Regions from separate parts of the Streptomyces sp. Qhu_M48 genome, predicted to be linked through region 1. Evidence: riboswitches for the same ligand, from Rfam matches in the RefSeq annotation. Region 1 holds a riboswitch; the other holds the start of a gene.
The links. Region 1 has a riboswitch for ZMP and ZTP ahead of glyA (serine hydroxymethyltransferase). Riboswitches for the same ligand answer to the same signal wherever they lie in the genome.
Positions count from the first base shown of each region.

Region 2: it holds a riboswitch for ZMP and ZTP, as region 1 does, so the genes downstream of both, ACRRSS_RS20415 (bifunctional 5,10-methylenetetrahydrofolate dehydrogenase/5,10-methenyltetrahydrofolate cyclohydrolase) here and glyA (serine hydroxymethyltransferase) in region 1, are expected to answer to the same signal.

Region 1 is NZ_CP195432.1:7,044,988-7,060,207, forward strand. Features, by position in the region: gene trpS (tryptophan--tRNA ligase) at 1-575, opposite strand, end outside; gene ACRRSS_RS31530 (RNA polymerase sigma factor) at 689-1,285, shown strand; gene ACRRSS_RS31535 (hypothetical protein) at 1,278-2,078, shown strand; gene glyA (serine hydroxymethyltransferase) at 2,256-3,521, opposite strand; ZMP/ZTP riboswitch at 3,595-3,685, opposite strand; gene rocD (ornithine--oxo-acid transaminase) at 3,869-5,077, shown strand; gene ACRRSS_RS31550 (polysaccharide deacetylase family protein) at 5,316-6,011, shown strand; gene ACRRSS_RS31555 (glutathionylspermidine synthase family protein) at 6,024-7,208, opposite strand; gene ACRRSS_RS31560 (hypothetical protein) at 7,223-7,522, opposite strand; gene ACRRSS_RS31565 (hypothetical protein) at 7,683-8,522, shown strand; gene ACRRSS_RS31570 (PLP-dependent aminotransferase family protein) at 8,628-10,160, opposite strand; gene ACRRSS_RS31575 (carboxymuconolactone decarboxylase family protein) at 10,208-10,741, shown strand; gene ACRRSS_RS31580 (isocitrate lyase/PEP mutase family protein) at 10,762-11,532, shown strand; gene ACRRSS_RS31585 (hypothetical protein) at 11,666-12,715, opposite strand; gene ACRRSS_RS31590 (hypothetical protein) at 12,717-13,124, opposite strand; gene ACRRSS_RS31595 (hypothetical protein) at 13,117-14,895, opposite strand; gene ACRRSS_RS31600 (malate dehydrogenase) at 15,205-15,220, opposite strand, start outside.
Region 2 is NZ_CP195432.1:4,485,750-4,500,969, forward strand. Features, by position in the region: gene ACRRSS_RS20375 (hypothetical protein) at 1-100, shown strand, start outside; gene ACRRSS_RS20380 (hypothetical protein) at 317-1,156, shown strand; gene ACRRSS_RS20385 (HD domain-containing protein) at 1,244-1,840, opposite strand; gene ACRRSS_RS20390 (tannase/feruloyl esterase family alpha/beta hydrolase) at 2,072-3,355, shown strand; gene ACRRSS_RS20395 (acyl-CoA desaturase) at 3,408-4,496, opposite strand; gene ACRRSS_RS20400 (DEAD/DEAH box helicase) at 4,853-7,879, shown strand; gene ACRRSS_RS20405 (SWF or SNF family helicase) at 7,876-9,222, shown strand; gene ACRRSS_RS20410 (hypothetical protein) at 9,320-10,099, opposite strand; gene ACRRSS_RS20415 (bifunctional 5,10-methylenetetrahydrofolate dehydrogenase/5,10-methenyltetrahydrofolate cyclohydrolase) at 10,922-11,776, opposite strand; ZMP/ZTP riboswitch at 11,805-11,913, opposite strand; gene ACRRSS_RS20420 (hypothetical protein) at 12,446-12,787, shown strand; gene ACRRSS_RS20425 (thioredoxin family protein) at 12,826-13,164, shown strand; gene ACRRSS_RS20430 (hypothetical protein) at 13,373-13,936, shown strand; gene ACRRSS_RS20435 (VOC family protein) at 14,160-14,597, shown strand; gene ACRRSS_RS20440 (hypothetical protein) at 14,722-14,853, shown strand; gene ACRRSS_RS20445 (hypothetical protein) at 14,896-15,220, opposite strand, start outside.

The sequences.
Region 1 (15,220 bases):
AGGTCGTAGATCTTGCCCGTCTCCTTGAGGATGTACGGCGCCGGGATCGTGAACGTCTCGCCGAAGCGCCCGTTGAAACGCTCCGCGAGGTCGCGGGTCAGCTCGATGTGCTGGCGCTGGTCCTCGCCGACCGGGACCTGGTCCGCCTGGTAGAGCAGGATGTCCGCGACCTGGAGGATGGGGTACGTGAAGAGGCCGACGGTGGCGCGGTCGGCGCCCTGCTTGGCGGACTTGTCCTTGAACTGGGTCATGCGGGAGGCCTCGCCGAAGCCGGTGAGGCAGTTCATGACCCAGCCGAGCTGGGCGTGCTCGGGGACGTGGCTCTGGACGAACAGGGTGCAGCGCTCCGGGTCGAGACCGGCGGCGAGCAGCTGGGCCGCGGCGAGCCGGGTGTTGGCGCGCAGCTCGGCGGGGTCCTGCGGGACCGTGATCGCGTGCAGGTCGACGACCATGTAGAAGGCGTCGTGGGTCTCCTGGAGGGCGACCCACTGGCGGACGGCGCCGAGGTAGTTGCCGAGGTGGAACGAGCCTGCCGTGGGCTGGATTCCGGAGAGCACTCGCGGGCGATGCTGCATGGCGAAGCCATTCCCCTGAGGGTGGTGGTGGGCGACGGGCGGGCTGTCAGAGGCCATGCACATCATTCTCTCAGGTGTGGGAACCGATCCCGGACTGCCGGTGTATCAAGAGTGTGAGGACGCGGGAGGGGGGCCTGGTCGACGACGAGGCCGCGGTGATCGCACGCGTACGCGCCGGGGAGCCGGAGGCGTACGCGGAGCTGGTGCGCGCGCACACGGCGGTCGCGCTGAGAGCGGCGGTGGCGTGCGGCGCGGGCGCGGAGGCCGAGGACGTGGTGCAGCAGGCCTTCTTCAAGGCGTACCGCTCGCTCGGGCGCTTCCAGGAGGGCGCGGCGTTCCGGCCGTGGCTGGTGCGGATCGTCGTCAATGAGACCAGGAACACAGTGCGCTCGGCGGGTCGGCAGCGGGCCGTCGCCGACCGGGAGGCGGACCTGCTCGGGGGCGAGCCGCGGATACCCGAGTCGGCGGACCCGGCGGTCGCGGCCGAGGCGCGGGAGCGGAGCCGGCGGCTGTTCGACGCGCTCGACGGTCTCACCGAGGACCACCGGCAGGTGGTGATCCACCGTTATCTGCTGGAGCTGGACGAGACGGAGACCGCACAGGCGCTGGGCTGGCCGAAGGGGACGGTGAAGTCCCGGCTGAGCCGGGCTCTGAAGAAGCTGGGACGCGTGCTGGGAGAAGGCCTGGAGGGAGGTGGGGAGCGTGGCTGACGAGGGTCTGCCGGACGAGCTGAGGGAGCTGGGACGGCGCCTGCGGGTGCCGGACGTGGACGGCGGGTCGATGGCCGAGCGGGTCCTGGCGCAGCTCCTCGCCGAGCAGGTGCCGACCCCGGTGCCCGAGCCGCCGCCGGCGGGGCGCCGGTGGTGGGCATCGGCACGAGGCTGGGCGCGTGCGCGGTGGCGGGCTCTGGTGGCGGGGCTCACCGGGGTGCTGATCGTGCTCGCGCTCACTCCGCCGGTGCGGGCGGCGGTGGCGGAGTGGTTCGGCTTCGGCGGGGTGTCCGTGCGGTACGTGCCCGGCGGGCGCCCTGTTCCGGAGGGTGGCGCGGTCCCGGGCTGCCCGGAGCCGGTGCCGCCGGCGGAGGCCGGGCGTCTGGCGGGCTTCGAGCCGCTGATACCCCGGGCGCTGGGCGCGCCGGACGCGGTCGCGGTGACGGGGTCGGCGGAGCGGGGACGGGCGGTGATCAGCCTGTGCTGGCGGGAGGGAGAGCGGACGGTCCGGCTCGACGAGTTCCCGGCCCGCCTCGACATCGGCTTCGCCAAGCAGGTCAGGACGCGGCCGCAGTGGGTCGACCTGCCGGACGGCGCCCAGGGCTACTGGTTCGCGGCCCCGCACCTGCTGACCTTCCCGATGACGGACGGGACGGGCGCGCCCTGGACCCATGAGGTCCGCACGGCGGGCCCCACGCTCCTCTGGACGAGGAACGGGGGCGCGCTCACCTTCCGGCTGGAGGGCATACCGGACCGCGAGGAGGCCCGGAGAGCGGCGGAGTCCACGGGCTGACGCCCGGGGCGGGGCGGGGCCGCGCTCAGCTGCCCCGCCCATTTCCGGGGGACTGGACAGGGCTAGGCGGGGCGGGGCTGGGCGGCCCGGTCCGGGCGGGGCCGCCCGGTTCGGGCTGGGCTGGGCCGCCGTCCGGGCTGGGCCGCCGGGTCCGGGCTGGGCCGCCGGGTCAGAGGGTCAGACCGGGAGGCCCGGGGCCGGGTGGGCGGACATCAGGTCGGCGACCTCGGCGCGGATCGCGCGGAGGGCCTCCTCGTCGCCCGTGCCGGCGGCCGCGACACCGCGGTCGATCCACTCGGCGACCTGCGCCATGTGCGCGGTGGTGAGGCCACGGGAGGTGAGGGAGGGGGTGCCGATGCGGATGCCGGAGGGGTCGAAGGGCTTCCGGGGGTCGTAGGGGACGGTGTTGTAGTTGACGACGATGCCCGCCCGGTCGAGGGCCTTGGCGGCGATCTTGCCGGGGACCTGCTTGGGGGTGAGGTCCATCAGGATCAGGTGGTTGTCGGTGCCGCCGGAGACCAGGTCGAAGCCTCGGGCGAGGAGCGCCTCGGCGAGGGCCTTGGCGTTGGCGACGACGGCGTGCGCGTAGTCATGGAAGGAGGGCAGGGAGGCCTCGCGGAGGGCGACGGCGATGGCGGCGGTGGTCTGGTTGTGCGGGCCGCCCTGGAGGCCGGGGAAGACGGCCTTGTCGAGGGCCTTGGCGTGCTCCTGGCGGGACATGAGCATGGCGCCGCGCGGGCCCCGCAGGGTCTTGTGGGTGGTCGTGGAGATCACGTCCACGTGCGGGACCGGGGACGGGTGGGCGCCGCCCGCGATGAGGCCGGCGATGTGGGCGACGTCGGCGACGAGCACGGCACCGGCCTCGCGGGCGATCTCGCCGAAGGCGGCGAAGTCGATCGTGCGGGGCAGCGCGGTGCCGCCGCAGAAGATCACCTTCGGGCGCTCCTTGAGGGCGAGCTCCCGGACCTCGTCGAAGTCGACGAGGCCGGTGTCGTGGCGGACGCCGTACTGGACGCCGCGGAACCACCTGCCGGTGGCGGAGACGCCCCAGCCGTGGGTGAGGTGGCCGCCCATGGGCAGGGCCATGCCCATCACGGTGTCGCCGGGCTCCGCGAAGGCGAGGTAGACGGCGAGGTTGGCCGGGGAGCCGGAGTAGGGCTGGACGTTGGCGTGGTCGACGCCGAAGACGGCCTTGGCGCGCTCGACGGCGAGGGTCTCGACCTGGTCGATGTTCTGCTGGCCCTCGTAGTAGCGGCGGCCGGGGTAGCCCTCGCTGTACTTGTTCTGGAGGACGGTGCCGGAGGCCTCGAGGACGGCGGCGGAGACGTAGTTCTCGCTGGGGATGAGGCGCAGGGTCTCCGCCTGGAGGCTCTCCTCGGCGCCGACGAGGGCGGCGAGCTCGGGATCGGCGGCGGCGAGTGCGGGGTGCTGCGGTGCGGTCATGGTGGTGTCCTCCGGGCGTCGGCGGGTCCCGGGACACTGCGTGAGAGGCGCGGCGCCACGCGGGACTCTGGTCCCGTGACGCCCAGGCGGGCGGCGTCTCGTGTGGTCTGCCGCGCACGGCTCCCCCGGGGTCGCTTCCCCGTTCGCCAGTCGCCGTGCGTGTTCTCAGCGTAGCGGGTGGCCGGTCGGTCGGGGCCGACCGGGGAGCGGGGGCCGACCGGCGGGACACCGGCGAAGGGCGCGCCGTACGCGAGGTTTCCCCGCCCGGCATCCGAGCGACGATAGAAACAGGGGCCACACCCCCTCGTCGGGGTCACCCCCCGAGCCGCAGGACGAACGGAGATCCCGTGTCGAGCACACAAGACGCGATCGCTTCGGCGGAGGCGCACAGCGCTCACAACTACCACCCCCTGCCGGTCGTCGTCGCCTCGGCGGACGGCGCCTGGATGACCGATGTCGAGGGGCGCCGCTACCTCGACATGCTCGCCGGGTACTCGGCGCTCAACTTCGGGCACGGCAACCGGCGTCTGATCGACGCGGCGAAGGCCCAGCTGGAGCGGGTGACGCTGACCTCGCGCGCCTTCCACCACGACCGGTTCGCCGAGTTCTGCGCACGGCTCGCGGAGCTGTGCGGCAAGGAGGCGGTGCTGCCGATGAACACCGGCGCGGAGGCGGTCGAGACGGCCGTGAAGACCGCCCGGAAGTGGGGGTACGAGGTGAAGGGCGTGCCGGACGGGCACGCGAAGATCGTGGTCGCGGCGAACAACTTCCACGGCAGGACGACGACGATCGTCAGCTTCTCCACGGACCACGAGGCGCGGGACCACTTCGGTCCGTACACGCCGGGGTTCGAGATCGTGCCGTACGGGGACCTGACGGCGATGGAGGCGGCGGTCACCGAGAACACGGTGGCGGTGCTGCTGGAACCGATCCAGGGCGAGGCGGGGGTCCTGGTGCCGCCGGCCGGTTATCTGGCGGGGGTGCGGGAGCTGACGCACCGGCGGAACGTGCTGTTCATGGCGGACGAGATCCAGTCGGGTCTGGGCCGGACGGGCCGGACGTTCGCGTGCGAGCACGAGGGTGTGGTGCCGGACGTGTACATCCTGGGGAAGGCGCTGGGCGGCGGGGTGGTGCCGGTGTCGGCGGTGGTGGCCGACCGTTCGGTGCTCGGGGTGTTCCGGCCGGGTGAGCACGGGTCGACGTTCGGCGGGAACCCGCTGGCCTGCGCGGTGGCCCTCGAAGTGGTCGCGATGCTGCGGACGGGCGAGTACCAGGAGCGGGCGGCGGAGCTGGGCGAGCACCTCCACGCGGAGCTGGGGCTCCTCGTCGGCGGTGGGGCGGTGGAGGCGGTGCGCGGGCGCGGCCTGTGGGCCGGCGTGGACATCGCGCCCTCGCGCGGCACGGGCCGGGAGATCTCGGAGAAGCTGATGGAGCGGGGTGTCCTGGTGAAGGACACGCACGGCTCGACGATCCGGATCGCGCCGCCGCTGGTCATCTCGAAGGAGGACCTGGACTGGGGTCTGGAGCAGCTGCGGGGGGTGCTGTCGGCGGAGTGACGAACTCCGTTCCCGGGGGCGACGGACGCGGGCCGCGCCGGGCCGGGTCGGGTCCGGTCGGGCCGGGTCTGGTCCGGTCCGGTCCGGTCGGGCCGGGTCTGGCGGGGGCGGGCCGGGTCCGGTCGGGCCGGGTCTGGCGGGGGCGGGCCGGGTCCGGTCGGGCCGGGGCAGGTCGGGGGTCCGGTCGGGGCAACTCGGACCATTGACACGGTAGTTGGTCTAGGCCAATGATGCGGCCATGCCGAGACTCCGTCTGCGTCACGCCGCGCGTGCCGCGCTCGCCGCCCTCGTCCCGCTCGCGCTCCTCGGCGCGGTCACGGGGCCCGCGCACGCCGCCCCGAAGGCGGCCTGGCCCGAGCCCGTCCCGGTGGTCTCGCACGTCGAGACCACCGACCCGGTCGTCTTCATCACCATCGACGACGGCTGGTTCCACGACCCCGCCGCGGCGAAACTGCTGCTCGACCGCCGGGTGCCCGCCTCGCTCTTCCTGCTGCCCGGCGCCTACTCGTACGACTCCGGCTACTTCCACACCCTGCTGAACCAGGGGCGTTCCCGCGTCGAGAACCACACCGTCGGCCACCCGGACCTGACCACCCTCGACGCCGCCGGCCAGAAGGCGGAGGTGTGCGGGGCGCGCGACCGGCACCTCGCCCGGTTCGGGGACGGCCCGCGGCTGCTGCGCCCGCCGTACGGGGTGTTCGACGCGACCACCCGGACCGCGGCCCGCGCCTGCGGGGCGAAGGCGCTGGTGACGTGGACGTACGACCTCACCACCTGGGGCCAGTGGACCCCGCCGACGCCGGCCCTCAAGGCCGGCGACATCATCCTGCTGCACTTCAACGAGACCCTGGAGCAGGACCTGCGGCGAGCCCTCGACGCGGCCGAGGCGGCCGGCCTGAGGCCCGCGCCGCTGCGGGAGTACGTCGCGGAGTAGCTCCCGGGGGCGCTACAGGATGACGTGCGGGAGGAAGCGGGCGTACTCGTCGGTGACGGGACCCGCCGACTCCCGTATCCCGAGCCCCGCCGCCTCGTCCTCGACGACCCACGCGCCGAGCACCACCCGGTTGCCGTCGAAGTCGGGCAGCGGGGACAGCTCCTGGTAGCAGCAGGGCTCCCCGTCCCGTACGAACGGCTCCGTGCCGGCCTCGTGCAGGGTGACCCCCGCGCCCTCCCGGCCGAGCAGCGGCTTGGCGACCCAGCCGGTGGTCGTGGCGAGTTCGCGCGGCCCGTCGAGGTGGGCGGCGAGCAGGTTGGGGTGACCGGGGTAGAGCTCCCACAGGATCGCGAGGAGCGCCTTGTTGGAGAGCAGCATCTTCCAGGCGGGCTCGATCCAGCAGGTGGTGCCGGTGCCGCCGCCGTTGTCGAGGGTCTCCAGGACGTGCCGGCCGAAGCGGTCGGTGGTGAGCCACTCCCACGGGTAGAGCTTGAAGCAGCTGCGGATGAAGCGGAGCCGGTCGTCGACGAAGCGGCGCGAGAGCCGGTCCCAGCCGATCCGTTCGACGGAGAGCGCCTCGGTGTCGAGTCCGGCCTGCTGGGCGGTCTCGCGCAGGTACGCGACCGTCATCAGGTCCTCGCCGAGTTCGTCGCCGTCCGAGTGCGCGAAGTGGAGAGGCCCCGGGGGCAGCAGGTGGGCCTGCCGCTTCCAGGCGTCGACGAGCCGTTCGTGGAGGGAGTTCCACTGGTCGGCGCCGGGGAACCGCTCCTCCATCCAGAACCACTGCGGACTCGCGGCCTCCACCAGGGAGGTGGGGGTGTCGGCGTTGTACTCCAGCATCTTGGCCGGACCCGTGCCGTCGTAGCAGAGGTCGAACCGCCCGTAGAGGGAGGGTAGTTCGGCGCGGCGCCGCCAGGACTCGGCGACCAGGGAGACGAGCTTCGGATCGGTGATCCCGAGCTCGGCGAACCGGTCGTGCTCGACGATGTGGGCGGCCGCCGCCAGGCACATCGTGTGCAGCTCCTCGACGACCTCCTCCAGGGCCTCGACCTCGGGCAGGGTGAAGGAGTAGTACGCGCTCTCGTCCCAGTACGGACGGAGCGAACCGTCCGGGTGGCGGGTCAGGGGGTAGACGAGCCCCTGCTCCTCCACCGTCTCCTGCCAGCCGGGCCGGGGCTCGATCGTGTGGCGTCGCATGTGCCTGGCCCCTCTCAGCCGCCGCCGGAACCGGAGCAGCCGAAGCCCCCGGTGTCGACGGCCTTCTTGTCGAAGCTGCCGCCGCTCACCTTGCTGTCCCGGAGGGAACCGCCGTAGTAGTACGAGCCCCGGGTGGTGGAGCCGTTGTCGTCGTCGTCATCGCCACCGCCGCTCTCGCACCGGTAGCTCGGCAGCTCCTCGCGGGTCAGCGGGTCCACACACCGCCTGTCCGGCTCGGAGCCGCACGCGGTGATCGTCGCCGCGAGCACACCCATCCCGCCGAGCACCACCGTGCTCGACCTCAGCCTCCGCATGTCCGTCGCCCTCCCCTTCGCGGTCGCGACCGTCGCGATCACGACTGATCGCGTCCGCTCGGTCACGTGCACGCTTGTCGCGTTCACGTCTGTCGCGACCGCACAGTGTAGGCCGGTCGATTCCGCCGTCACCCCCTAGAGTCGTTTCGTGCTCCTCGGGATGATTTGTGCGCTCGCCTCGTCCGTCTGCTTCGGCGCGGCCTCGGTCTTCCAGGCGATGGCGGCCCGCTCCACGACACCCGGGACCGGCGGTGGCGTCGACGTCGCGCTGATGTGGCGGGCGCTGCGGCAGTGGCGGTACGTCGCCGGGCTCGGGATGGACGGACTGGGCTTCGTCCTGCAGATCGTCGCCCTGCGGACGCTGCCCGTCTACGTGGTGGGCGCGGCCCTCGCCGCGAGCCTGGCGGTCACCGCGGTCATCGCCTCCCGGGTGCTGCGGGTGAGGCTGCGCCGGGTGGAGTGGACGGCCGTGGCCGTGGTCTGCGCGGGGCTCGCCCTTCTCGCCCTGAGCTCCGGGAAGGAGGGCCACCGGAGCGGTCCGGAGTGGCTGCCCTGGGCTCTGCTCGCCGCCGCGTTCGGCGTCCTGCTGCTCGGCGTGGTGGGCGGTCGGCTGCCGGAGAAGCCCCGCGCCCTCGTCCTCGGCCTCGGCGCGGGCTTCGGCTTCGGGGTGGTGGAGGTGGCGGTCCGGCTGATCGACGGCATCGACTTCACCGACCCGTCCTGGTACGCGCTGCTGGTCGGCGGCGGGGCCGCGTTCCTCCTCCTGACCTCGGCGCTCCAGCGCGGCTCGGTGACCACGGCGACGGCGGGTTCGGTGCTCGGCGAGACGATCGGGCCGGCGATCGTCGGGGTGGTCTGGCTCGGGGACCGTACGAGGGAGGGGTACGGATGGCTCGCCGTCCTCGGCTTCGCGGTGGCGGTGGCGGGCTCCCTGGCCCTGGCCCGCTTCGGCGAACCGCCGGAGCCGGCGCCCGCCGGGGCCGCGGCGAGCCCGGCCTGACCGGCGGGCCCAGGCACAGGGAGCCCGGACTGACCGGGGAGCCGGGCCTGGCCGGGGAGCTCTGCCCGACCGGGGAGCCCTGCCCGATCCGAAAGGCGGGCCCGCCTAGGGCAGCACCCGGCACAGGCTCTGGAGGGCGCCCTGCCAGGCGCTGTCCGGTGGTGTCGCGTAGCCGACGACCAGCCCGTCCAGGGTCGCCGGGACCGTGGGGCGGCGGAACTGGTTGACGCCCTGGACGGCCAGGCCGTTCCAGGCGGCGGCCCGCAGGACGGCCTGTTCCGTCCCGGGCGGGAGGGCCAGGACGGCGTGGAGGCCGGCCGCGATCCCGCTGACCCGGGTCTCCGGCGAGTGCGCGGCCACCGCCGCGACCAGCTGGTCGCGGCGCCGCCGGTAGCGCAGCCGCATCGCCCGTACGTGCCGGTCGTACGCCCCCGAGCCCAGGAACTCCGCGAACGCCAGCTGATCCGGCGCCCCGGAGACCCAGTCCACGGCCCCCTTCGCCGCCACCACCTCGCCGACGAGGTTCTCCGGCAGCACCATCCACCCCAGCCGGAGCGCCGGGGCCAGGGACTTGCTCGCGGTGCCGAGGTAGACGACCCGCTCGGGGTCGAGTCCCTGGAGCGCGCCGACCGGCTGCCGGTCGTAGCGGAACTCCCCGTCGTAGTCGTCCTCCAGGACGAAACCGCCCGAGGCGCGCGCCCAGTCGACGACCGCCGCCCGCCGGTCCGGGGGCAGGGCGCCGCCCAGCGGGAACTGGTGGGCGGGCGTCATCAGGACGGCCCCGGCCGAGCCGAGCCTCCCGAACCCACCCGGCTTCCCCGACCCACCCGGCTCCCCCGACCCACCCGGCTCCCCCGACCCACCCGGCGCTCCCGACTCCCCGAGCCCTCTCGGCTCCCCCGGGCCCGTAGGCGCCGACAGTTCCTCGACCCTCGTACCCCGTTCGTCGAAGGGCAGAGCCGGGGTGCCGAGGCCCGCCCCGGTGAGCAGTCCCGCGTGGAGGCCGAGGCCGTACGACTCGACCGCCACGTCCCGGACGCCCCGGCTCCGCAACACCTCGCCGATCAGCATCAGGCCGTGCACGAAGCCCGCGCAGACGACGATGCGCTCGGGCCGGGCGTGCACGCCCCGCGCGCGGGCGAGGTACTCGGCCAGGACCGTGCGGAGTTCGATCCGGCCGCGCGGGTCGCCGTACCCGAAGGCCTCGTTCGGGGCGGCGGTGAGCGCCCGCCGGTACGCCTTGAGCCACTCGGCGCGCGGGAAGGACGCCAGGTCGGGGGTGCCGGCCTTGAGGTCGTGCGCGGGCCTGGCGGGCCGGGACAGGAAGGGCGCGGGGGCGGACGCGGGGGTCGGCCGGACCGCCGGGCGGGGGTCGGCGCGGCGGGCGACCCGGGTGCCGGAGCCCTGCCGGGCCGTGAGCCAGCCTTCGGCGACGAGTTCGGCGTAGGCGTCGGCGACGGTGTTGCGGGCCATGCCGAGGTCGGCGGCGAGCGACCGGGAGGACGGGAGCCGGGTGCCCGCCTCCAGGCGGCCGCTGCGCACCGCCTCCCGCAGGGCGTCCATGAGGCCGGCCCGCAGGCGCGGACCGCGGAGTTCCAGGTGGAGGTCGGCTCCAAAAGTGGCCCACTCGTCTGCCATGTCAATGGACCATACTCCTGAGCCACCTCGCTCGTACGGTGAAGGACATGACCACGCACACCGTCGAGAGCGCGGGGACCGCCGGTCCCGCTGCCGCCGCGAGGACCGAGTACGCCCACGAGCACGCCCCCCGGCTCCCCCTCGCCGAGCGCGTCCCCGAGTTCTACCGGGCGATGCTCCGCCTGGAGACGGCGGCGGCGAAGGACGTCGACCCGACCCTCTACCACCTGATCAAGATCCGGGCCTCCCAGGTCAACCACTGCGCGTTCTGCATCGACATGCACACCAAGGACGCGCTCGCGGAGGGCGAGACCGTCGAGCGGATCGTGCAGCTCTCCGCCTGGCGGGAGTCCCGGCACTTCTACACCGAGCGGGAGCTGGCCGCCCTCGAACTCACCGAGTCCGTCACCGTCCTCACCGACGGCTTCGTCCCCGACGAGGTGTACGCCCGCGCCGCAGCGCACTTCGACGAGACCGAGCTCGCCCGGGTCATCTCCGCGATCGTCGTCATCAACGCCTGGAACCGGATCGCCGTCACCACCCGGATGACGCCCGGCCACTACACCCCGCGCTCCGCGTGAACATGAGCGGGAGCGTGAACATGAGCGGGGACGTGGAGGTGGGCCGGAGCTGGGGCGCGGCCGCCGAGACCCTGCGCGGCCTCCACCGCGGCCGGGCGGCGGGCGATCCGCTCGTCCTGCCCGGCCCGTGGGACGCGGTGAGCGCCCGGGCCTTCGAGGCGGCCGGATTCCCGGCCCTCGCCACGCCGAGCGCCGGGATCGCCGCCTCCCTCGGGTACGAGGACGGGGCGACACCGGCGGCGGAGATGTTCGCCGCCGTGGCACGGATCGTCCGCGCCGTCTCGGTGCCCGTGACGGCGGACCTGGAGGGCGGTTACGGCCTCGCCGCGGCGGAACTGGTGGAGCGCGTAAGGGAGTCGGGCGCCGTCGGCGTGAACCTGGAGGACACCGGCCCGGCCGGCGGCCTCAAGGACCCGCGGGCGCACGCGGAGTGGCTCGCGGAGGTACGCGCCGCCGCGGGACCCGGACTGTTCGTCAACGCGCGCGTGGACGTGTACCTCCGCCGGGCCCCCGAGCCGGTGGAGGCCGTCGTCGCCCGCGCCCTGCTCTACGCGGAGGCGGGCGCGGACTGCGTCTACCCGATCGCGGCCCCGCCCGCCGACCTCCCGGCGCTCCGCGCCGCCCTCGGCGACCTCCCCGTCAACACCTTGGCCGCCCAGGGCGGTCCGACCTTCGCCGAGCTCGGCGAGCTGGGCGCGACCCGGATCACCTTCGGCGACGGGCTGCTCCTGCGGGTGGGGGCCGACGTCTCGGCCCTCGCGAAGAACCTCCGCAAGACGGGCACGCTCTGAGGCCTCGGACCCGTGCCCGCCTCCCCAGCGGGCCGGGGCTCCGGGCCCGCTGGGGCTCCAGGTCCGGCGGGTAGGCGGGTCCGCCGAGGCTCCGGGTCCGCCGGGTAGGCGGGTCCGGCTCTCCGTCGTCCGGTCAGTACGCGCCCGGCTGGAAGAACTGCAGGGCCACCCGGAGCACCTCGCGCTGCTTCGGCCAGTCCGTCACCGGGCCGGCGGCCAGGATCGCGTAGTGGTTGCCGTCCGGGGCCGTGAAGGCCCGGTCGACGACCTTGCGGCGGCCCTCCTCGCGCGCGTATTGGTAGACCAGTTCGGCGGCGTCGGCCGGGGCGCCCGGGTCCCCGGTGACCCTTTCGAGGCTGAGCTCCTCGTAGCCGGGTTTGTTGGCCCGCCCGTCCTCGGAGACCGCGCGCAGGGCCTCGTACGGCGTCATACCGGCCTCGGTGACGATGAAGACCTGGAGGAGGCTCCGGCCGTCCGGCGCGTTGAAGAAGACGCCGCCCTCGTCGGACTCGGTGCGGTTCCAGCCCTCGGGTGCGGCGATCGTGAAGCCCCTGAGGTCCTTCTGGACCCGGTAGCCGGCCGGGGGCGCGCCGGCCGTGGGGGTGGCTGACGGACCGGAGGGCGTCGGCGAGCCGGAGGTCGGGCCGGTGGTGCCGGTGGGCTCGCCGCTGTCGGTCGGATCGCCCGTGCCGCTCGTGTCGGTGGTCTCCGGCGCGTCCGAGACGGAGACCGCGGGACCACCGCCCGCCGCCGGGGTCCCGCCGTCCCTGCCCCAGAGCAGCCAGCCGCCCACGGAGCCCGCGGCGAGGACGGCCACGGCGACCCCCGCCGCGACGGCCGCCCGCGAGCGCGGCCGGGCGTCCGTCGCGGGGGCGCTGCCGGGCACCGGGTACCGCCAGCCGCCGGTCTCCGGTACGTACGCGGGCGCGTGCCCCGGCACGGCGTACTCGGGGGCGTACCCGGGTGCCGGCTCGGGCGTGTACTGCGGCGGAGGCGGCGGAAGTACGACGGGGCCGTCCCCGGCTCCCCCGACGTGACCTCCCGCTACGCCACCGGGCACGCCTCCGACTCCCCCGGCGGGGCCGTCCCCGGCCCCTCCGACGGGACCGGGCGCGGCCCCGTCGGACTCCCAGCTCTGCGTCTCGTCGTTCCAGCGGGCCCCGCCGCCCCCGTGACCGCTCATCTCACCCTCCGAGCAGGGTGCCGACGGCCTGGCCGACGGCCACGCCCGAGGCGAGGATGCCGGACACCGCGCCCGCGTCCGTGAGGGCCTGGCGCAGCCGGGCCAGTCGGCCGGCGCCCGCCCGGCCCGTGCCCTCGATCTCCTCCTCGGCGTCGGAGAGTTCGGCGTCCAGGGCGGTCGTCTGCTCGGAGGGCACGACGCCGCCGAGGTCGGCCCGGAGCCGGCGGATGGCCTGGAGCAGCGCCTCCTGCCGCGGGTCGCGGCTCGGTCCGGTGCCGTTCACCGTGCTGGTGACGGTGTTGTGGTCTCCGATGGTGACGTTGCCCGAGGTGTTGGTGACGTTGATGCCGCTCCGGGCGGTCCGGTCGTCGGCGGCGCCGTTCGCGGTGGTGTTGCCGGTCTCAGCCACGGTTGCCTCCGGTGGTCGCGGTGGTGAAGTTCCTGCTGGTGACGGTGTTGTTGTTGCCGAGGGTGACGTTGCCCCTGGTGTTCTCGATGAACGTGCCGCCCTCGGCGACATGGACGATCTTCTGCTCGAACTCGGCGGTCTCGTACCCCGCTTCGCGGAGCGCGGCCGTCACGCCGTTGGCGACCCGGTCCTGCACGCTCTTCAGGTAGCGGCTGATGTCCATCTCCTGGAAGAGCGAGGCCTCGTCGTCGGAGCCGAGCTCACGGACCGAGACCGCGGGCCCCTCGGGCAGCGCGTGGGCGTGGCCCGCGGTGAGCAGCCGCCAGCCGTGGCCGAGCGAGCGCCCGAGTGTGACGAGGGCCTGTCCGGCGGAGCGCGGGGTCTGGCCCAGCGCCCAGACGGCCTTGCCGAAGTGGTGGTTGTGGCGGTAGCGGTGGGCGATCCGGTCGGCGTACCGGTAGAGCGGCTTCACCGGACGCAGGACGTGCGGGGCGACCTCCAGCATCAGCATGCCGCCCTGCGTGTGGACGCGGACGAAGACGGTGGTGACGATCTCCTCGCCCCAGCCGCCGACCCTGATGCGCAGGAAGTGGCGCCGGGTCTCGCCGCCCTCCTCGATGGAGCCGGACCGGTGCGCCTCGAAGCCCTCGGGGCTGTACGGCGCGGCGGTGCGGGCCGGCAGCCCGTCGACCGGCAGGAAGACGACCTCGTCGATCTCCAGCTCGCGCAGCCGGTCCCGTACGGCGGCCTGGAGCTGCGGCGAACCGTGCGGGGAGGGCACGCGGAGCGCCTCCACGAGCGGGACGACGTGCCGCATGACGGCGCTGTTGTCGAGCGGTTCGGGCGCCTTGCCGTCGAGGTTCTTGCGGGGGCGCAGTTCGACGGAGAGCGACCAGGGCTCGTACGGCTCGCCCGCGCCGCAGAACGGGTCGTCGGCCCCGTACATGATCAGCCGGGCGTGCTGTTCGACCCGGATCCGGTCGCGCAGGCGGCGGGAGCGGGCTCCCTCGGCCAGCTCGGCCGGGTCGGAGCGCTGGTCGGCGAAGCGCTCGCGGGACAGCTCCTGGGTGAGCGCGCGGGCGAACTGGCCGCGCTGGGTGGCCACCGCCCAGGCCACCAGGAGCGGCACGGCGATGGTGATCCACACCTCAAGGCTGCCGATGCCCCACATCTCCTGGGCCGCGAGGCTCACCGCGAGGTCGAGGAACTCGCCCGTGTCGGAGTCGCCGAGGAACTCGCCGCCGGACTCGTCGTCACCGACGGCGAGGAAGAAGAGCAGCAGGGCGGACTGGAGCAGCATGAGCCGCCCGTACCAGCGCACCACGAAGGCGGCGACGACGCGGTAGACCGGGGCGGCGGCCGACCGGCCGCGGATCCAGCGGGCGAGGCCGAGGACGAGGAAGGGCACGATCAGAAGGGCGACCAGGCCCTTGGTGAGCGGGATCGCGATGATCCAGAGCGTGAGGATGCCGGCGGCCCAGCCGAGCTCGACGCGGCGGGCGCGCAGCGCGTGGGCGAGGACGCGGCTGGCGTCGTGGCCGAGGGAGGGGGCGGCGAAGCGCTCCTCGTGGACGTACAGCTGGTCGATGACCGCGTCACGGAAGCCGTCGTCGAGGTACGTGCCGGCGCAGAGCAGCCGGGTCGCCTCGCTGGAGGCCGGTAACCGCCGCGGGTCGACGGCCGGTGGCACGTGCGCCGGGACGTCCGGTGGCGTGCTCGGTGGCGTGTGGGGTGGCCCGTCGGGCTGCTGCGGAATGGACGACTGCGACAAAACTCCCCCGATGGTGTGTAACTTCCCTCGTTCACGGCTCACTTGACCGCGAACCGGTGGGTCAGCATAGGGGAGGTGGGGGGTTCCGCGTCGGCAGTAGAACGGCGCCCCCGGGCCGTACGGTCGGTCGTACGGCCCGGGGGCGCCGGGAATGTGGAGCCGGGGCCCTGAGGGCGCCTGACTCGGTGTGCCTTGGCTCGGGAGAGCCCTCTGTGCCGGGGCTCGGGAGAGCCCTGTGCCGGGGCTCCGGAGAGCCCTGGCGGGGTGGAGCCGGGACTCAGGAGCGCCCGGACCCGGTGGAGCCGGGACTCAGATGAGGCCGAGC
Region 2 (15,220 bases), 2.6 Mb from region 1:
CACCCTCGCCCGGGAGCGGAACGAGTCGCCGAGTGCCGTGGCCCGCTCGCTCCTCGGTCTCCGGGAGGACCCGGCGAGGCGCCCCACGGGAGACGCGTAGGCTTCCGGACCCGGACCCGGGACAGGCATCCGGACCGGGACAGGTGTCGGGACCCGGGGCCGGCATCGACACCGGCCCCCGCCTCGCCTCCCATCCGTCTCCCCTTCCTCTTCCGCACCCGCATCCGCACGGCGATACAGGTCACTGCGCCAACCTCTGGACAGGTCTCCCTACTCACTGGTTAAGGTGCGCCGACAACCAGATGGGGAGGCCTGCGTGGCTGGGACGGACCCGATCGCCGAGGCAGCGGCCGAAGGCGATGCCGATGCGCTGTTCGTGCTGACCGCGGCGCTGCTGACACCCGCGCGCTTCCCGAGCGTGCTCGGCGACGACTACCCGGCGGCGTGCGCGGCGCTGGGGCTGCAGCCGTACGCGGACGGGTACGGGCTCGTCTTCGGGCAGGACGGGCTCGGCGCGCGCTGGACGGTCGTCATCGACGACGTGTCGTTGGTCGCCGTGGCCATCTCCTCCTGGGACTGCGGCATGGCCTACGACCTCTCCCCCGACGAGGAGTCGGTGGTCAGCGGGCTGCCCGGCTGGCCGCTCGACCTGATGAGCCGCGCCCCGGGTGTTCCGGCCCCGCACGACCCGGAGCCCGAGGAGGGTGATCCCGCCCCGCTGGTACCGCCGTCGGGCGACGAGTGGGGCCCGGCCCAGCGCCGTCTGGGCGCCGACGAGGTGGCCCTCCAGTGGGCCGCCTGGCGGGCCAGGGTGGGCGACGACGGCACGTACACGGACGGCCCCGCGGCTCCCGACGCAACGGCCGCGCCCGCCGTCGACGACCCGTACGACGGGGTCAGGAAGGCCTTGGACGAGCTGCGCGGCTACCTGGATGACCCGCCGCCGGTGGGCCGGGTGCGGTCCGCGTCGGACGGGGAGGCAGGCGCGCGGATGCTGCGCGCGGACGGCCCCGGCTGGTCGCTGGTGGCCAAGGCCGACGACATGGCGTTCGTGCTTCTCGACGAGCTGCCGCGCGAGGTACTGCCCGTGGCCCGGGGGGCGAGGCTCCCGGCCCTCCTCGAAGCCCTCGACGCGATGGCCGTACGCCCGTCCTGAAACCACGGGGCGCCCGCCCTGCAAGCAGGGGGCGCCCCGCCCTGAGAGCGCGCGGCGCAACCCACTCCGAGAAGCGGGGGGCGCGCGTCAGGTGAGGGCGTGCCCGTACGCGGCGGCGAGCCCGTCCAGTTCCGGCTCTCCGAACGCTGCGCGCAGCGCGCCGAACGCGGCGGCCTTGTCCTGGCCGAACCGGCTCACGGACACCGCATAGGTGTCCGGGGTGAGGAACCTCGGCGGCGTGCTCTTGCTGTGGAACTTGTCCGCGTACATGACGAGCCGCTCCTCCTGGGTGATCGCCACATAGTCGGCGGGAGGCAGTGGCAGGCCCTGCGTGAGCACGTCCTCCTTGGTCAGCCCGACCCCCGTGTGGCACGAGCAGAACCGGCACACGGCCTCCGGCAGTCCCTCCGCCGCGAGGATCTCGTGCCCCAGCAGTCCGTGGCGCAGGTAGTTCCGGCCGTCGAGCCGCCCTTCGGAGTCGTACAGGCGGTACACCCCGATGTCGTGCAGCAGGCATCCCGCCCGTACGAGGTCCGGGTCGACGTCCAGGCCCGAGCGTGACATCAGCCGCTCGGCCACCTGCCACACGATCTCGCAGTGCGTGAAGACGAGCTCGAACGCCTCTTCATGGGGAGCGTGCCTGAGGTGCATCGCGCGTATCTCGTCCGCCGACGGAATGTCCACCCGCGCAGCGTAGTGACTCCGCCGGGGGACGCCGACGACGGCTCGCGGCGGAGGGGCGCCGACGAGGCTGGAGGCCGGGAGCGCCGACGACGGCTGGGGCGGACCCCGTCGCGCTCCGACGCTCCCCATAGGCCGACGGCCCGAGGTGTGGTCCCGGGACATGGCCTGCCGGGAGGGGTGCGCCGCACGATGTGGCGCCCGTCCCTTCCCTTCGCCCATCGGAGGTTCACCATGCGCCTGTTCCCAGGCGTCTCCCTGTTCGCCGCGCTGCTGACCGGGGTCACCGTCCTCGCCCCTGCCGGTCCCGCCGTGGTCACGGAGACCGCCGCCGCGCACTGCGCGCGCCAGGACCGGCTCCGGGTGCCCGGCGCCGAGCACCAGCGGTCCGCCTGTCTGGACGACCTGACGACGGCCGCGCTGGCCGGCACGCCGTACACGGACATGGCGGACCAGGCGGGTCTGGCCGCGAAGGGGACCCGCAACCCCTCGGGGGTGCCGGGTGTCCAGATCGACGGCTACTTCCCCGACGACTCACGCCTCAACGCCACCCACGGCTGGGCCCATGACGCGCAGTTCGTCATCCGGCTGCCCGACGACTGGAACGGCGGGCTCGTCGTCACCGGCGCTCCGGGCACCAGGCGCCAGTACTCCACGGACGCGCTGATCTCCGACCAGGTCCTCGCCCGGGGCTTCGCGTACGCCGCCACCGACAAGGGCAACACCGGACCGGACTTCTTCACCGACGGACGGAGACCGGGCGACGCGGTCGCCGAGTGGAACCGCCGGGTGACCGAGCTGACGCGGGCGGCCGGGAAGGCCGTACGGCAGCGTTACGGCCGGGCGCCGGAGCGCACGTACATGACCGGCATCTCCAACGGTGGCTACCTGACGCGCTGGCAGCTGGAGAACCGGCCCGAGCTGTACGACGGCGGCGTGGACTGGGAGGGCGTGCTGTGGACCGCGCGCGGCCCCAACCTCCTGACGAGCCTGCCCGTGACGGTCGCCCGGTCACAGGGGCTCGCCACCGACGAGGACCTGGTCCGGGCCGGCTTCGCGCCGGACTCGCGCTTCCTGTGGCCGTACCACGAGCAGGCGTACTGGGGGCTGACACAGAAGATCTTCCGGGCCGAGTTCGACCCCTCGTACGATCCGGCCTGTCCCGGCTCCACGGCCGGCGGGACCGTCGAGCAGATCTTCGCGCCCTGTGCCTCGGACGCGTCCTACGACTACGCGTCACGGCCCGCGTCCGTGCACCGCGCGGTCGCGAAGGTCGCGCTCACCGGGCGGATCGGCAAGCCCCTCGTCACGCTCCACGGCGACCTGGACACCCTGCTGCCCATCGCCACCGACTCCGACGTGTACGCGCGGATGGTCGACGCGCGGGGCCGGGGCGGGATGCACCGGTACTACACGGTGCGGGGCGGGACGCACACCGACGGCCTGTACGACACCTATCCGGACCGGCTGCGGCCGATCCTGCCGTGTTACCGCTCCGCGTTCGACGCGCACGCGTGACCGGGACCGACCCTACTCGGCCCGCTCGGAGCGCGGGGGGACCGTCCCGGCCCTACTCCGCCCGCTCGGAGCGGAGCGGTGCGCCCACCTCGTGGAGATGGCCGAGCGCCTGGCGGTACGAGTCCACGAAGCCGGTCTCGGTGTACGGGACCCCCAGGGCGGCGCAGTGGGCCCGGACCGCCGGCTGGGCGAGGCGCAGATGGGGGCGCGGCATGCTCGGGAAGAGGTGGTGTTCGACCTGGTAGTTGAGACCGCCGAGGAACCAGTCGGTCAGGGCGCCGCCCCGGATGTTGCGCGAGGTGAGCACCTGGCGCCGCAGATGACCCCAGCTGTCGCCGTCCGCGTGCTCGTCCGGCCGCTCCATGCCCTTGTGGTTGGGGGCGAAGGCCATGCCCAGGTGCAGGCCGAGCAGCATCTGGTGGACGAGGGCGAAGACGAGCGCCTGCGCCGGGGTGAGGAGGGTGAGCAGGAGGGCCGCGTAGCCGGCGAAGTGGGCGAGCAGCAGCGAGCCTTCGACGAGCCGCTCGCGCCGGGTGCGGCACGGGCCGTCCTCCGCGAGCAGGGACCGCACCCCGTACACCTTGAGGGCGATGCCCTCAAGCGTCGTCAGCGGGAAGAACAGCCAGGCCTGGTGACGGGTGAGGAACCCGCGCAGCCCCTCGCGGCCGGCCGTCTGGTGTTCGGCGAAGACGAGGATGTCGGCCGCGACGTCCGGGTCCTTGTCGAGGTGGTTGGGGTGCGCGTGGTGGCGGTTGTGCTTGTCGTTCCACCACTCGCGGCTCATGCCGAGCAGGAGGTTGGCGTGGACGAGCTGGATGATCCGGCCGGCCTTACGGTTCCCGGTGATCTGGGCGTGGCCGGCGTCGTGGCCGACGAAGGCGGCGCGGGCGGAGAGCAGCGCGAGGGGAAGGGCCAGGAGCAGGGCCCACCAGGAGGGTCCGATCAGGGCGAGCCCGGCGATCACGGCGGCGATGCCCAGGAGATTGACGGCGATGCCCCGGGCGTACCAGCCGGGGCGGTGTTCGAGGAGACCCTGTTCCCTGACCGTCCGCAGGAGGGGGGTGAACTCGCTGCCGCCCCTGGCGCGGGCGGGCGCCGCGGCGGGGGCGGCGGCCGGGGGCAGGACGGTGGCCTGGGACATGGCGGGCTCCGGTTCTCAGTCGGTCGGGGGCCGTGCTGGTTCGGTCGCTGGACCGTGCTGGTTCGGTCGCTGGACCCTGCTGGTTCGGTCGCTGGACCCTGCTGGTTCGGTCCGTGGTCCGTGCTGGTTCGGGTCTGTGGGCGCCTACCAAGAAGCTACGGATCCGTGATCGTCCAGGGCCATGGCGTCACCACCCGTGCCCTTCGGGGGCGCGCCGGGGGCCGGGAGGTAGGGCGGGCCCCACCCTCCGTCAAAGTGATGCGGCTCACCCGCGAAGGAGGCGCGCGCGGAGGCACCGCCGAGGTATCCTCGGCCGCTCAGTCGCCAGGTAGTCAAATTTGAGGAATGCGTTGTCGTTGTCGCACGGATCCGATGATTCGGACCGCGAATCCGTTCAGGACCCCTCCCGCGAACTCATCTTCCACTCCGCCGTCTTCCTCCCCGCGGATCCGCCCCGCTCCGGCCGGATCGCCTTCTGGTCACCGGACGACGTCGGGACCCCGGTCGCGGACGAGCCCGCTCCGGCCGCCGTCGGGATCACGGTCGTGGACGGCGACAGCCTGCGGCCCGTGACCGTTCCCGCGTCCACGCTCTCCGTACGGGAGGCGCTGCCGCTGCTCGCCCGCGCCCCCTTCTCCGAGACCGCGTCTCCCGCGAGCGCCTTCTGGGGTGCGGCCTCGCTCCTCGCCCTCGGTCTCGTCGCGCGCGGGCTCCTGCTGCCCGGTCTCACCCCCGGCGGCTTCGACGCGTGGCGGGTCGGTCCGCTCGGTCCGGAGGAACTGGCCGAACTCCGGACGCTCGCCGCGTCGATGCCGCCCACGGCCCATGCCGTGCCGCTCTCACCGGCGGCCGCGGATGAGGAGCCCGTACTCCTGCCGCAGCCCGAGGCGTTGCTCCGCGCCTTCGTCGACGCCGTCGCGGACACCCTGCCCCGTACCCCCGCGGCGCCGCTCGCCGCCGGCGGGCCCGCCTTCGCGGCCGAAGAACCGCAGGCGATTCCCGAACAACGGGCGTGGGCCGCCGACGTCGCCGCCGTGTACGACGCGGGCGTCCGGCTCTCGCTCCGGCTCGAACTGCCCGGCTTCACCACCGATGCGACGGAGGCGCCTGACTTCCGCGCGGTACTGCAACTCCACGCCGTCGCCGACCCGACCCTGGTGGCGGACGCGGCGGAGGTCTGGTCGGGCTATGGCCGGACCGGGGCCGCCTTCGGCCCCCGGGTCCGTATGGACGCGCTCCTCGCCCTCCGGCGGGCCGCCCGCGCCTGGCCACCGCTGGCCCCTCTGCTGACGGCGGCCGTACCCGACACCGTCGAACTCGCGGACGAGGAGGTCGCGGAGCTGCTGGGCCCGGCCGGCAGGGCTTTGGCCGCGGCCGACGTCCAGGTCCACTGGCCGCGTGAACTCGCCGACCGGATGACCGCCAGCGCCGTGATCGGCCCGGTGAGCGGGGAGACACACGGAGGACACGACGGCACAGAGGAGAGCGGGTCGGTAGACGCAAGCCGGTCCGCAGAGGTGGGGCCGCCCGCCGGGGTGAGGCAATCCACCGGAGAGGCCGGGGTGAGGTCTACCGCAGAGGAGGCCGAGGACGCCCGTTCCTCCTCCGCGCTGCCCTCCTTCCTCTCCGCCGACGCCCTCCTCGGCTTCAACTGGCGCTTCGCCGTCGGCGATCAGGAGCTGACCCGGGCCGAGCTCGACCGGCTCGCCGAGGCCGGACGTCCCCTCGTGCGGCTGCGTGACCGCTGGGTGCTCGTCGACCCGGCCGAGGTACGCCGGGCCCGGTCCCACCAGGACCGGAAGGTGACCCCGGTCGACGCCCTCTCCGCCGTCCTCACCGGGACGACCGAGATCGACGGTCGCCCCGTCGACGTGGCGGCGACGGGCTGGCTGGAACGTCTGCGGGAGCGGCTCGCCGACCCCGAGCGGGGCCGCCCGGAGGTCGCCCAGCCGCCGGCGCTCGCTGCGACGCTCCGCGACTACCAGCTGCGCGGGCTCGACTGGCTGCACCGGATGACCTCGCTCGGCCTCGGTGGCTGCCTCGCCGACGACATGGGGCTCGGCAAGACCATCACGGTCATCGCCCTGCACCTGCACCGGCAGTCCGACCCGGCCTCCGCCGGACCCACGCTCGTCGTCTGCCCGACCTCCCTCATGGGCAACTGGCAGCGGGAGATCGAGAAGTTCGCGCCCGGCACCCCGGTGCGACGTTTCCACGGGGCCACCCGCGACCTGGAGGACCTCTCCGACGGCGGGTTCGTCCTCACCACCTACGGCACCATGCGGCTCGACGCGGCACGACTCGCCGCGCGGAGCTGGGGACTCGTCGTCGCCGACGAGGCGCAGCACGTCAAGAACCCGTACTCGGCGACGGCGAGGCAACTGCGGACGATCGGGGCACGCGCGCGCGTGGCACTCTCCGGCACGCCTGTGGAGAACAACCTCTCCGAGCTGTGGGCGATCCTCGACTGGACCACGCCCGGGCTCCTCGGCAGCCTGGGCGCGTTCCGGGCCCGGTTCGCCGCCGCCGTGGAGGGCGGCCGGGACCCGGCCGCCGCCGCGCGACTCGCCGCGTTGGTCCGCCCCTTCCTGCTGCGCCGCCGCAAGTCGGACCCGGGGATCGCGCCCGAGCTGCCGCCGAAGACGGAGACCGACCGGGCCGTCTCCCTGACCCCGGAACAGGTCGGTCTCTACGAGGCGGTGGTACGGGAGACCCTGGCGGCGATCGCCGAGGCCGACGGCATGGAGCGGCGCGGTCTGGTCGTGAAGCTGCTGACCGGGCTCAAGCAGATCTGCAACCACCCTGCCCAGTACCTCAAGGAGGAGCGACCGAGGATCGAGGGCCGCTCGGGGAAGCTGGAGCTGCTCGACGAACTGCTCGACACGATCCTCGCCGAGGGCGCCCACACCCTGGTCTTCACCCAGTACGTGGGGATGGCGAGGCTCCTGGAGGCGCATCTCGCCGCGCGGGGCGTGCGGACGCAGTTCCTGCACGGCGGGACACCCGTCGCGGAACGCGAGGCGATGGTGGCCCGCTTCCAGAACGGGGAGGTACCGGTCTTCCTCCTCTCGCTGAAGGCCGCCGGCACGGGGCTCAACCTCACCCGCGCGGAACACGTCGTGCACTACGACCGCTGGTGGAACCCCGCCGTCGAGGCGCAGGCCACCGACCGCGCCTACCGGATCGGGCAGGACCGGCCGGTGCAGGTGCACCGGCTGATCGCCGAGGGCACGATCGAGGACCGGATCGCGACCATGCTCGACCGGAAGCGGGAGCTGGCGGACACCGTCCTCGGGACCGGCGGCGACACACCGCCGGAGCTGACCGAGCTGACCGACGCCGAGCTGGCGGAGCTCGTACGACTGCGAGGGGACGGACGATGAGCGGCTACGGACACGAGGGCGAGGAGCGGACGTTCGCGCCGCTCCCGCCCGCGCGGGGAGGGGCCTTCACCCGGACCTGGTGGGGGCACACCTGGCTCAAGGCGCTGGAGGACACGGCACTCGACGGCCAGCAGCTCAAGGCGGGCCGACGGCACGCACGGGCGGGCGCGGTGGGTGCCGTTTCGGTGCGGCCCGGCCGGATCACCGCGGTGGTCAAGGACCGCGACGGCTCGGCGTACCGCAGCGACGTCCTGGTGCGGGAGTTCTCGGAGGAGGAGTGGGAGCGGCTGCTCGACCTCGCCGTGGACAGCGCGGGCCACATCGCGGCGCTCCTCGACCGCGAGATGCCGCCGCACCTGGTGGAGGACGCAGCGGCGGCCGGACTCGATCTGCTGCCGGGCATCGGGGATCTGGACCCGGAGTGCGGCTGCGAGGCGTGGGACCACTGCCCGCACACGGCGGCGCTCTGCTACCAGGTGGCGCGGTTGCTCGACGAGGATCCCTTCGTCCTGCTCCTGATGCGGGGGCGCGGCGAACGCACCCTGCTGGACCAGTTGCAGGCCCGCAGCGCCTCGCGCGCCGCGCGCGACGGAGGGGGACCGGACGACGCGCCGGACGGCCACCTCTCCGAGGGGGTCGGCGGGATGCCCGGCGTGTCGGCGGCGGAGGCCTACGCGGCGGAGTTCCTCCTGCCGCCGCTGCCCGCGCCTCCGGCCGCCCCGGACGCGCCGGGCCGGTCACCGTCCCTGGACACGGAGGCGGAACCGGGGCCGGGAGTCGATCCGGCGGCGCTGGAGTTCCTCGCGTCGGACGCGGCGGCGCGGGCGCGCCGGATGCTGGTCGACGTGCTCGCCGCGGGCGGGTCGACGTCTGCTGCTCCGCCGGGATCGCCGTCTGTGTCTGCCTCCCGGCCGGGGGCTGTGCTGACGGTCGCTCAGGACGCGGTGCGGCTCGCCGCGCACTCCCCCGTGCCCTGGATCGCGGCGCGGCTCGCCTCCGGTGCGGGCCGGACGCGGGGCGAGATGGACCTCGCCACGCGCGCGTGGCGGTTCGGGGGCGCCGCCGCACTCGCCGTACTGGAGGAGGAGTGGGTGCCGGACACCGAGGCCCTCGCCCGTGCCGGTGCCCGGCTCGCGGAGTCCTGGCAGGACGACGAGCCGCCGGTACTGCGGCGGGCGGGCGCACGGTGGACGGTGGTGGGTGCGGAGGCCCAGCTGCGGCTCGGGGAGGACGGACGCTGGTGGCCGTACCTGAAGTCCGGCGCTCGCTGGTCCCCGGCGGGTCCGCCGCACCGCGACCCGGCGACGGCCCTGGCCACGGCCCTGGCCGCCGGAACCGCCTGAGGCAGGGCCAGGGAAGGTGTCGCCACCGGAGGCGGTGCTGTTGAAGGCGGTGTTACTGGGGGGGGTGCTGCTGAAGGGGGTGTTACAGGAGGGGGTGTTACAGGAGGGGGTGCCTGAGTTTGCCGCCGCTCGCGGAGGAGGCGGCGAGGCTGCAGGCCACGGTGTCCGAGCCGAGGAGATAGCTCGTGCGGTACGGGTACTGGACGAAGGTGGTCCAGCGCGTACCGGCCGGCTGCCGTGCGGCCTTCCGGCGCAGGGGCTCACGGCACAGCAGCGTCGCCGCCTCACGGATCGCCAGGTCGGTGACGAGACGGCCGGTCAGGGGCAGCCTGGCGACGAGTTCGGCATGGTGCGGCGTGTCGCAGGAGCGCCGAAGGGCCGTGCCCGGCGCGGCGCGGTCGATGTCGAAACAGTCGCCGACCCGCAGGGCCTCGAAGGAGACGGGCCGGGTGGAGTCGCCACCGCGCGTCGGGGACGGGGTCGGCCGGGAAGTGGGAGCGGTGCTCTCTGTACGGGTGGGCGACGGCGAGCCGCTCCTCTCGGGGCGGGCGGAGCGCTGCGGGAGCGCGGCACGGGTCGGCGCGCCGTCCGTGGTCGCGACCGCGTCGGAGGTCGGCGTGTCGTCCGTGCTCGGGTCCGCTGCCCCGGCGGTGTCGCCCGTGGGCGTGTCGGTCGGCGGGTCGGCGGGCGACGGGGAGGCGTCGGCCGGGCCGTCTCCGGCGACGACGGGCGAGGGCGCGCCGATCGCGTCGCCGCCGGGGCGCCTGTCGGTGGTGAGGCCCTGGTCGGTACCCCGGGCGGCCAGGAAGGCAGTCGCCACGAGTGTCGCCACGAGCAGCGGGACGAGCGGCACGCCGAACCGGCGGACGCGCCGCACGTCCGGTCCGGGCCGGGGCGCGCCCAGCCGGACGAGGCGGGGCGACCACCCGGACGGGGAGCCGACTCGGAGCGGCGGGGCGGGGCGGGGCCCAGGGCTCGCGTCGGATGCGTCCCGCGCGACGGGCCCACCACCGGGACCAGACGCCTGGGGAGGGACGGACCCGGGTGGGGCGGACGCCGCAGGCAGGGCAGACGTCTCAGGCATGGTGGACGCCCCAGGCACGGCGGACGTCTCAGGCACAGCTGACGCCTCAAGCACTACAGACGCCTCGGGCACGGCAGATGCCTCGCGTACAACGGACGTCTCAGGTATTACAGACGCCTCGGGTACGGGAGACGCCTCGGGTACGGCAGTCGTCTCAGGCGTGTTCGGCGTCTCGGGCACGACGGACGCCTGAGACGAGGCAGAGGCCCCGGGCGTGCCGGACGCCTGAGGCGCGGCGGATGCCTCGGACACCGCGGATGCCTCGGACGCCGCAGATGTCTCAGGCAGAGCGGTCGCCTCGGACAGGGCTGACGCCTGCCGCGGAGCTGACGTCGCCGGTGGGGCTGACGCCTCCGGCGGGGCCGGCGTCGCGGACGGGCCGGACGAGCCGGACGCGCTGATCGCGCCGGACGAGGCGGACGGGACCGGTCGACGGTCCGGGGGCGGCGGGGTGGCGGCGGACGGGTGTGGCACGGGGTCCAGGTTCGCCCGTCGGCGTCCCCCCGGCCACCCCTTTTCGGGCGACGAGCCCTGCCCGTACAGAACCGCGACATTCGCCCACCGGGCTCCCGCCCGCCACCGCCACCACTCCCGCCGCCCCGTCACGAACCGTCCCTACAGACCGAGCTGACGCTCCGCACCCTCGACCGTCTGGGCCAGGAGCACGGCGATGGTCATGGGGCCGACACCGCCGGGGACGGGGGTGATGAGGGAGGCGCGCTCGGCGGCGGAGGCGAAGTCGACGTCGCCGACGTTGCCCGGGTTGTATCCGGCGTCGACGACGACGGCGCCCGGCTTGATGTCCGCGCCCTTGATGAACTGGGGCTTGCCGACGGCGGCCACGAGGATGTCGGCCTCGCGGACGACGGAGGCGAGGTCCTCGGTACGCGAGTGGCAGTAGGTGACGGTGGCATCGCGGCCGAGGAGGAGCAGGCCTGCCGGCTTGCCGAGGATCGCGCTACGGCCGACGACGACGGCGCGCTTGCCGCGCGGGTCGACGTCGTAGGCGTCGAGGAGACGCATGATGCCGCCCGGCGTGCAGGAGACGAAGCCGGGAAGGCCGAAGCCCATGGCGGCGAACGAGGCCATGGTGACGCCGTCGACGTCCTTGGCGGGGTCGATGGCCTCGAAGGCGGCACGCTCGTCGATGTGCGGGCCGACGGGGTGCTGGAGCAGGATGCCGTGGACCTCGGGGTCCTGGGAGAGTGTGGTGATCGCCGCGACCAGTTCCTCGGTCGTCGTGGTGGCGGGCAGCTCGACGTGCTTGGAGCGGATTCCGGCCTTCGCGCAGCGGTTCTGCTTCATCTTCACGTACGTCACGGAGGCGGGGTCCGCGCCGACGAGGACGGTCGCCAGACAGGGGGTGACGCCGGTGCGCCGGGTGATCTCGGCGGCGCGGGCGGCGGTCTCCTCGACGGTGCGGCGGGCGAGGGCCGTGCCGTCCATGAGGGCGGCGGTGCTGGTGGACATGGCAACTCCTGGGCGTCGTCTGTGACCAATGGTTCGCCCAGGCGCACGGCATCGGGACGGGCGCGCAGATGGGGCGCGCTCCCGCCGGGCCGCTCCCCGGTGGTGATCCACCTCAAGCGCCAGTCACGGCCCGAGCACCACTCTACGTGAGGGGCCGAAGGCGGTTCCCTGACAGGGGCCCGATGACCGGTGCCGGGCAGGACAAGGCGGGACAGAGCAAGACAGCGCATGACCCCACCGTGTCGGGCCGTACCCCGATGAACTCCAGGGTCCACGCGCCCTCCGGCGCCGAGGCTTCGACGTGGTGCGGGTGGCGCGACGTCCTCCCCAGGGCGGCGGGTCCACAGCGGAGGCCGTCCGTGCCGCCCAGGCGGCGCCCGCCGAGGCCCCGGGCGCCACGCCTGACAGTGTGAGGACCGCGGCGGCGACCAGCTGCCCGTCCCGAGTCGTCGGGACGATGAGCCCCACGGCGGTGAGATGGATCAGGCGGGCGGAGACGGACAGCGTCCGCGCCCGTCCGACCCCCGGGCCCGGACGGTGGTACCGCGCGAGATCATGCGCGCGGAGGTTGTCCGGCCGACTCCGGCTGAGTTGCCGTGCCCGCCCCCGAGGTCCCCTCGCCCGGCGAGCCGGCCCTCGGCCCCGGGCCGTACCCCGGAGGGCGGCGACGTGCTCGTACCCGGCGAGCACGTCTTCGGCGGCAGCTCCGGCCCAACCTCCGACGCGCTCGGTGTCCGCTGGTTTGCCAAACACCTCGGACCGTACGGAGACACCGTCGCGCTCGTCCGCCTGCACGAGCGCGTCCCGCACCTCGACTGCGCACTCGGCCTCATCCGGGACGGGCTGCTGGTCGGCTGCGAGGAAGCCCCGCTCGACGGCGTGCCCGACGTCCTGAGCGAGTGGGACCGGGCGGGCGTCGGCTTCGAGGCCGCCACTCTTCGCGGCGCGGTGGGCCGACTCGTCGCCGGCGTTCCGGGGCCGGGCCGGCGTGCCGCAGCCCGCGGGGGATGATGGGGAGGGAACGACGGAACGCGAGGTCAGGAGCTTTTATGGCGAAGCGGGTTCACCAACCCCGTGAGGACGCGGAATTCGATTTCATCCTCAGGATGAGCGGAGTCCCGGTCCTCGCCTACTTCACCGGGACATGGCCCAAGGCGATCGAGCCCTGCCGGGCGATGGACCTCGTCGTGGGTGACATCGCCGACGAGTACAAGGGCCGCCTGACGGCCGTCCGCACCGACATCACGCGCTGTCCGGCCGCGACCGAGCGATACGGGGTCACCGGAGCCCCGTCCTACGTCCTGGTGAAGGAGGGCGAGGCGGTCGCGCACGGGACGGGCCCCATGACCACCGCCGAGGTACGGGAGTTCCTCGACGCCCACCTCTGAGCGTCCGCCCCGCGAGCGCCGACGGCAGGGACTCACGCCGGGCCTCGCGTCTCGCACGTTTGCACGTGAGGCGCGGTGGAAGAGTTGAATCCGACGACCGGTCGGCCGCGTCGGGGCTGGGGCGGCCGGGCACCCTCGACGTCCTGACCCGAACGGGAGCCCTCTCTTGCGCCTCTACGCCCAGACACCCGCACGTCGGAATGGCCAGGTGCTCTTCGACCTGATCGCCGTGGCCCTCATCGCCGCCGCGGTGTGGGCGGCCCTCGTCGTCCGCGAGACGATCATGCTGCTGGCCGAACCGGGGCGCAAGGTGGAGAGTTCCGGCGACAGCCTCGCCGAGGAGCTCGGGAACGCGGGAGACGCCGCGTCGGACGTGCCGTTGATCGGCGGTGTCCTGAAGAAGCCGCTCCAGTCCGCGGCGGACGCCAGTTCCGGCTTCGCCGACGCGGGAGTGTCGCTCCAGGAGACCGTCAGCCAGGTCGCCAACGTGATCACAACGGCCCTCATCGTCATTCCGGTGCTCTTCGTCCTGCTGCTGTGGCTGCCGCCGCGCCTGCTCTGGATCCGGCGCAGCAGCACCCTGCGTCGCCTCGCGGAGGCCCCCGGAGGCGCCGACCTGCTCGCCCTGCGCGCCCTCACCGGTCCCCCGAGCTCCCTCGCCAGACTGCCGGCCCCGCCCGGCGGATGGGCCGAGGCCTGGCGTCAGGGCGACCCGCAGGCCATCACCGACCTCAGCAGGGTCGCCCTCCAACACATCGGACTCCGCCCTTGACTCCGAGGCAGCGCCCGCCTGCCCCGAAGCGTCCGCGAGGTCGTCCGGCCGGGCCGGACTCCGTACCCGCGCGCCCGCTCCAGTCCGACCCGTTCGCCAGGCGGGCCGTGGCAGGCGGGCGCACCCGCCCGGGCCGCAGGTGGACGGCGCACGGTCGACGTCGACGGTACCCGGCCGCGTTGCCCGAAGGGCCCGATCGGCCCGGCTCGGTAGCATGCGGCGCATGCCCATCAGACTCGAGAACGTCGGCATCGCCGTGCGCGACCTCGAAGCAACGATCTCCTTCTTCACGGACCTCGGTCTCACGGTCGTCGGCCGAGACACGGTCAGTGGTGCGTGGACCGACACCGCCGTCGGCCTTGATGGCAATCACGCCAAGATCGCGATGCTCCAGACGCCGGACGGTCACGGCCGCCTTGAGCTCTTCGAGTACATCCACCCCGAAGCGATCGAGACACAGCCCACTCGTCCCCACGAGATCGGCATGCATCGTGTCGCCTTCTCGGTCGACGACATCGACGAAGCCCTTGAGGCAGCGGCGAAGCACGGATGCCACCCGCTTCGGGGGGTGGCGACCTATGAGGACGTCTACAAGCTCACGTACGTCCGCGGTCCGAGCGGCATCCTCGTGATGCTCGCCGAAGAGCTGAAGAAGAACTGACGGCCGGTCATCGACGTGTGCGACCGGCACGCACTCTGTCGTCCGGGCCGGGTCGGGCGGGTGGGGGTGGGGTGGGGCGTGGGGCGATGCACGGTCCTCTCACCGACCATGAAAAGGACCTGTTGTGCGCGCATCACTGAGAGCCCTGCTCGCCGCGCTCTTCTCCCTAGGGCTGCTGCTCGCCGCGGGAACCGCCCCCGCCCAGGCGGACATCGTCGACAAGGACACCGCGCCCAGACCACGCTTCATCACCTAGCACGGCCTGCTCCGGGCACACCACGTCGGACAAGAAGATCGACTACATCTTCCTGAGCGACGACGGGTTCACCACGGTGCGCGGTGACGCCGTGGCCTGCTCGGGCGTGGCGGTGGCCGTCGGCCGGAGGCACGCCCAGGGGCGTACGAGGTGGCGTGGCGTCCTACTCTGCGGTTCCCAGGCGCGGAGCAGGTCGAACAGGCCTGCGTGTCCGTCGATCCGCGGGGAGTCCGCCGGGACACGGTCGTACATGAAGAGGACCGGCTCGCCGCCCCCGCCTGCCCGCCCTGATCGGCGAGGGCGGCGCCGAGCTGAGCTGTACGCCTTCACCGTTCGGGGTACGGAGGTCCAGCGTTCGTCGCTCCCG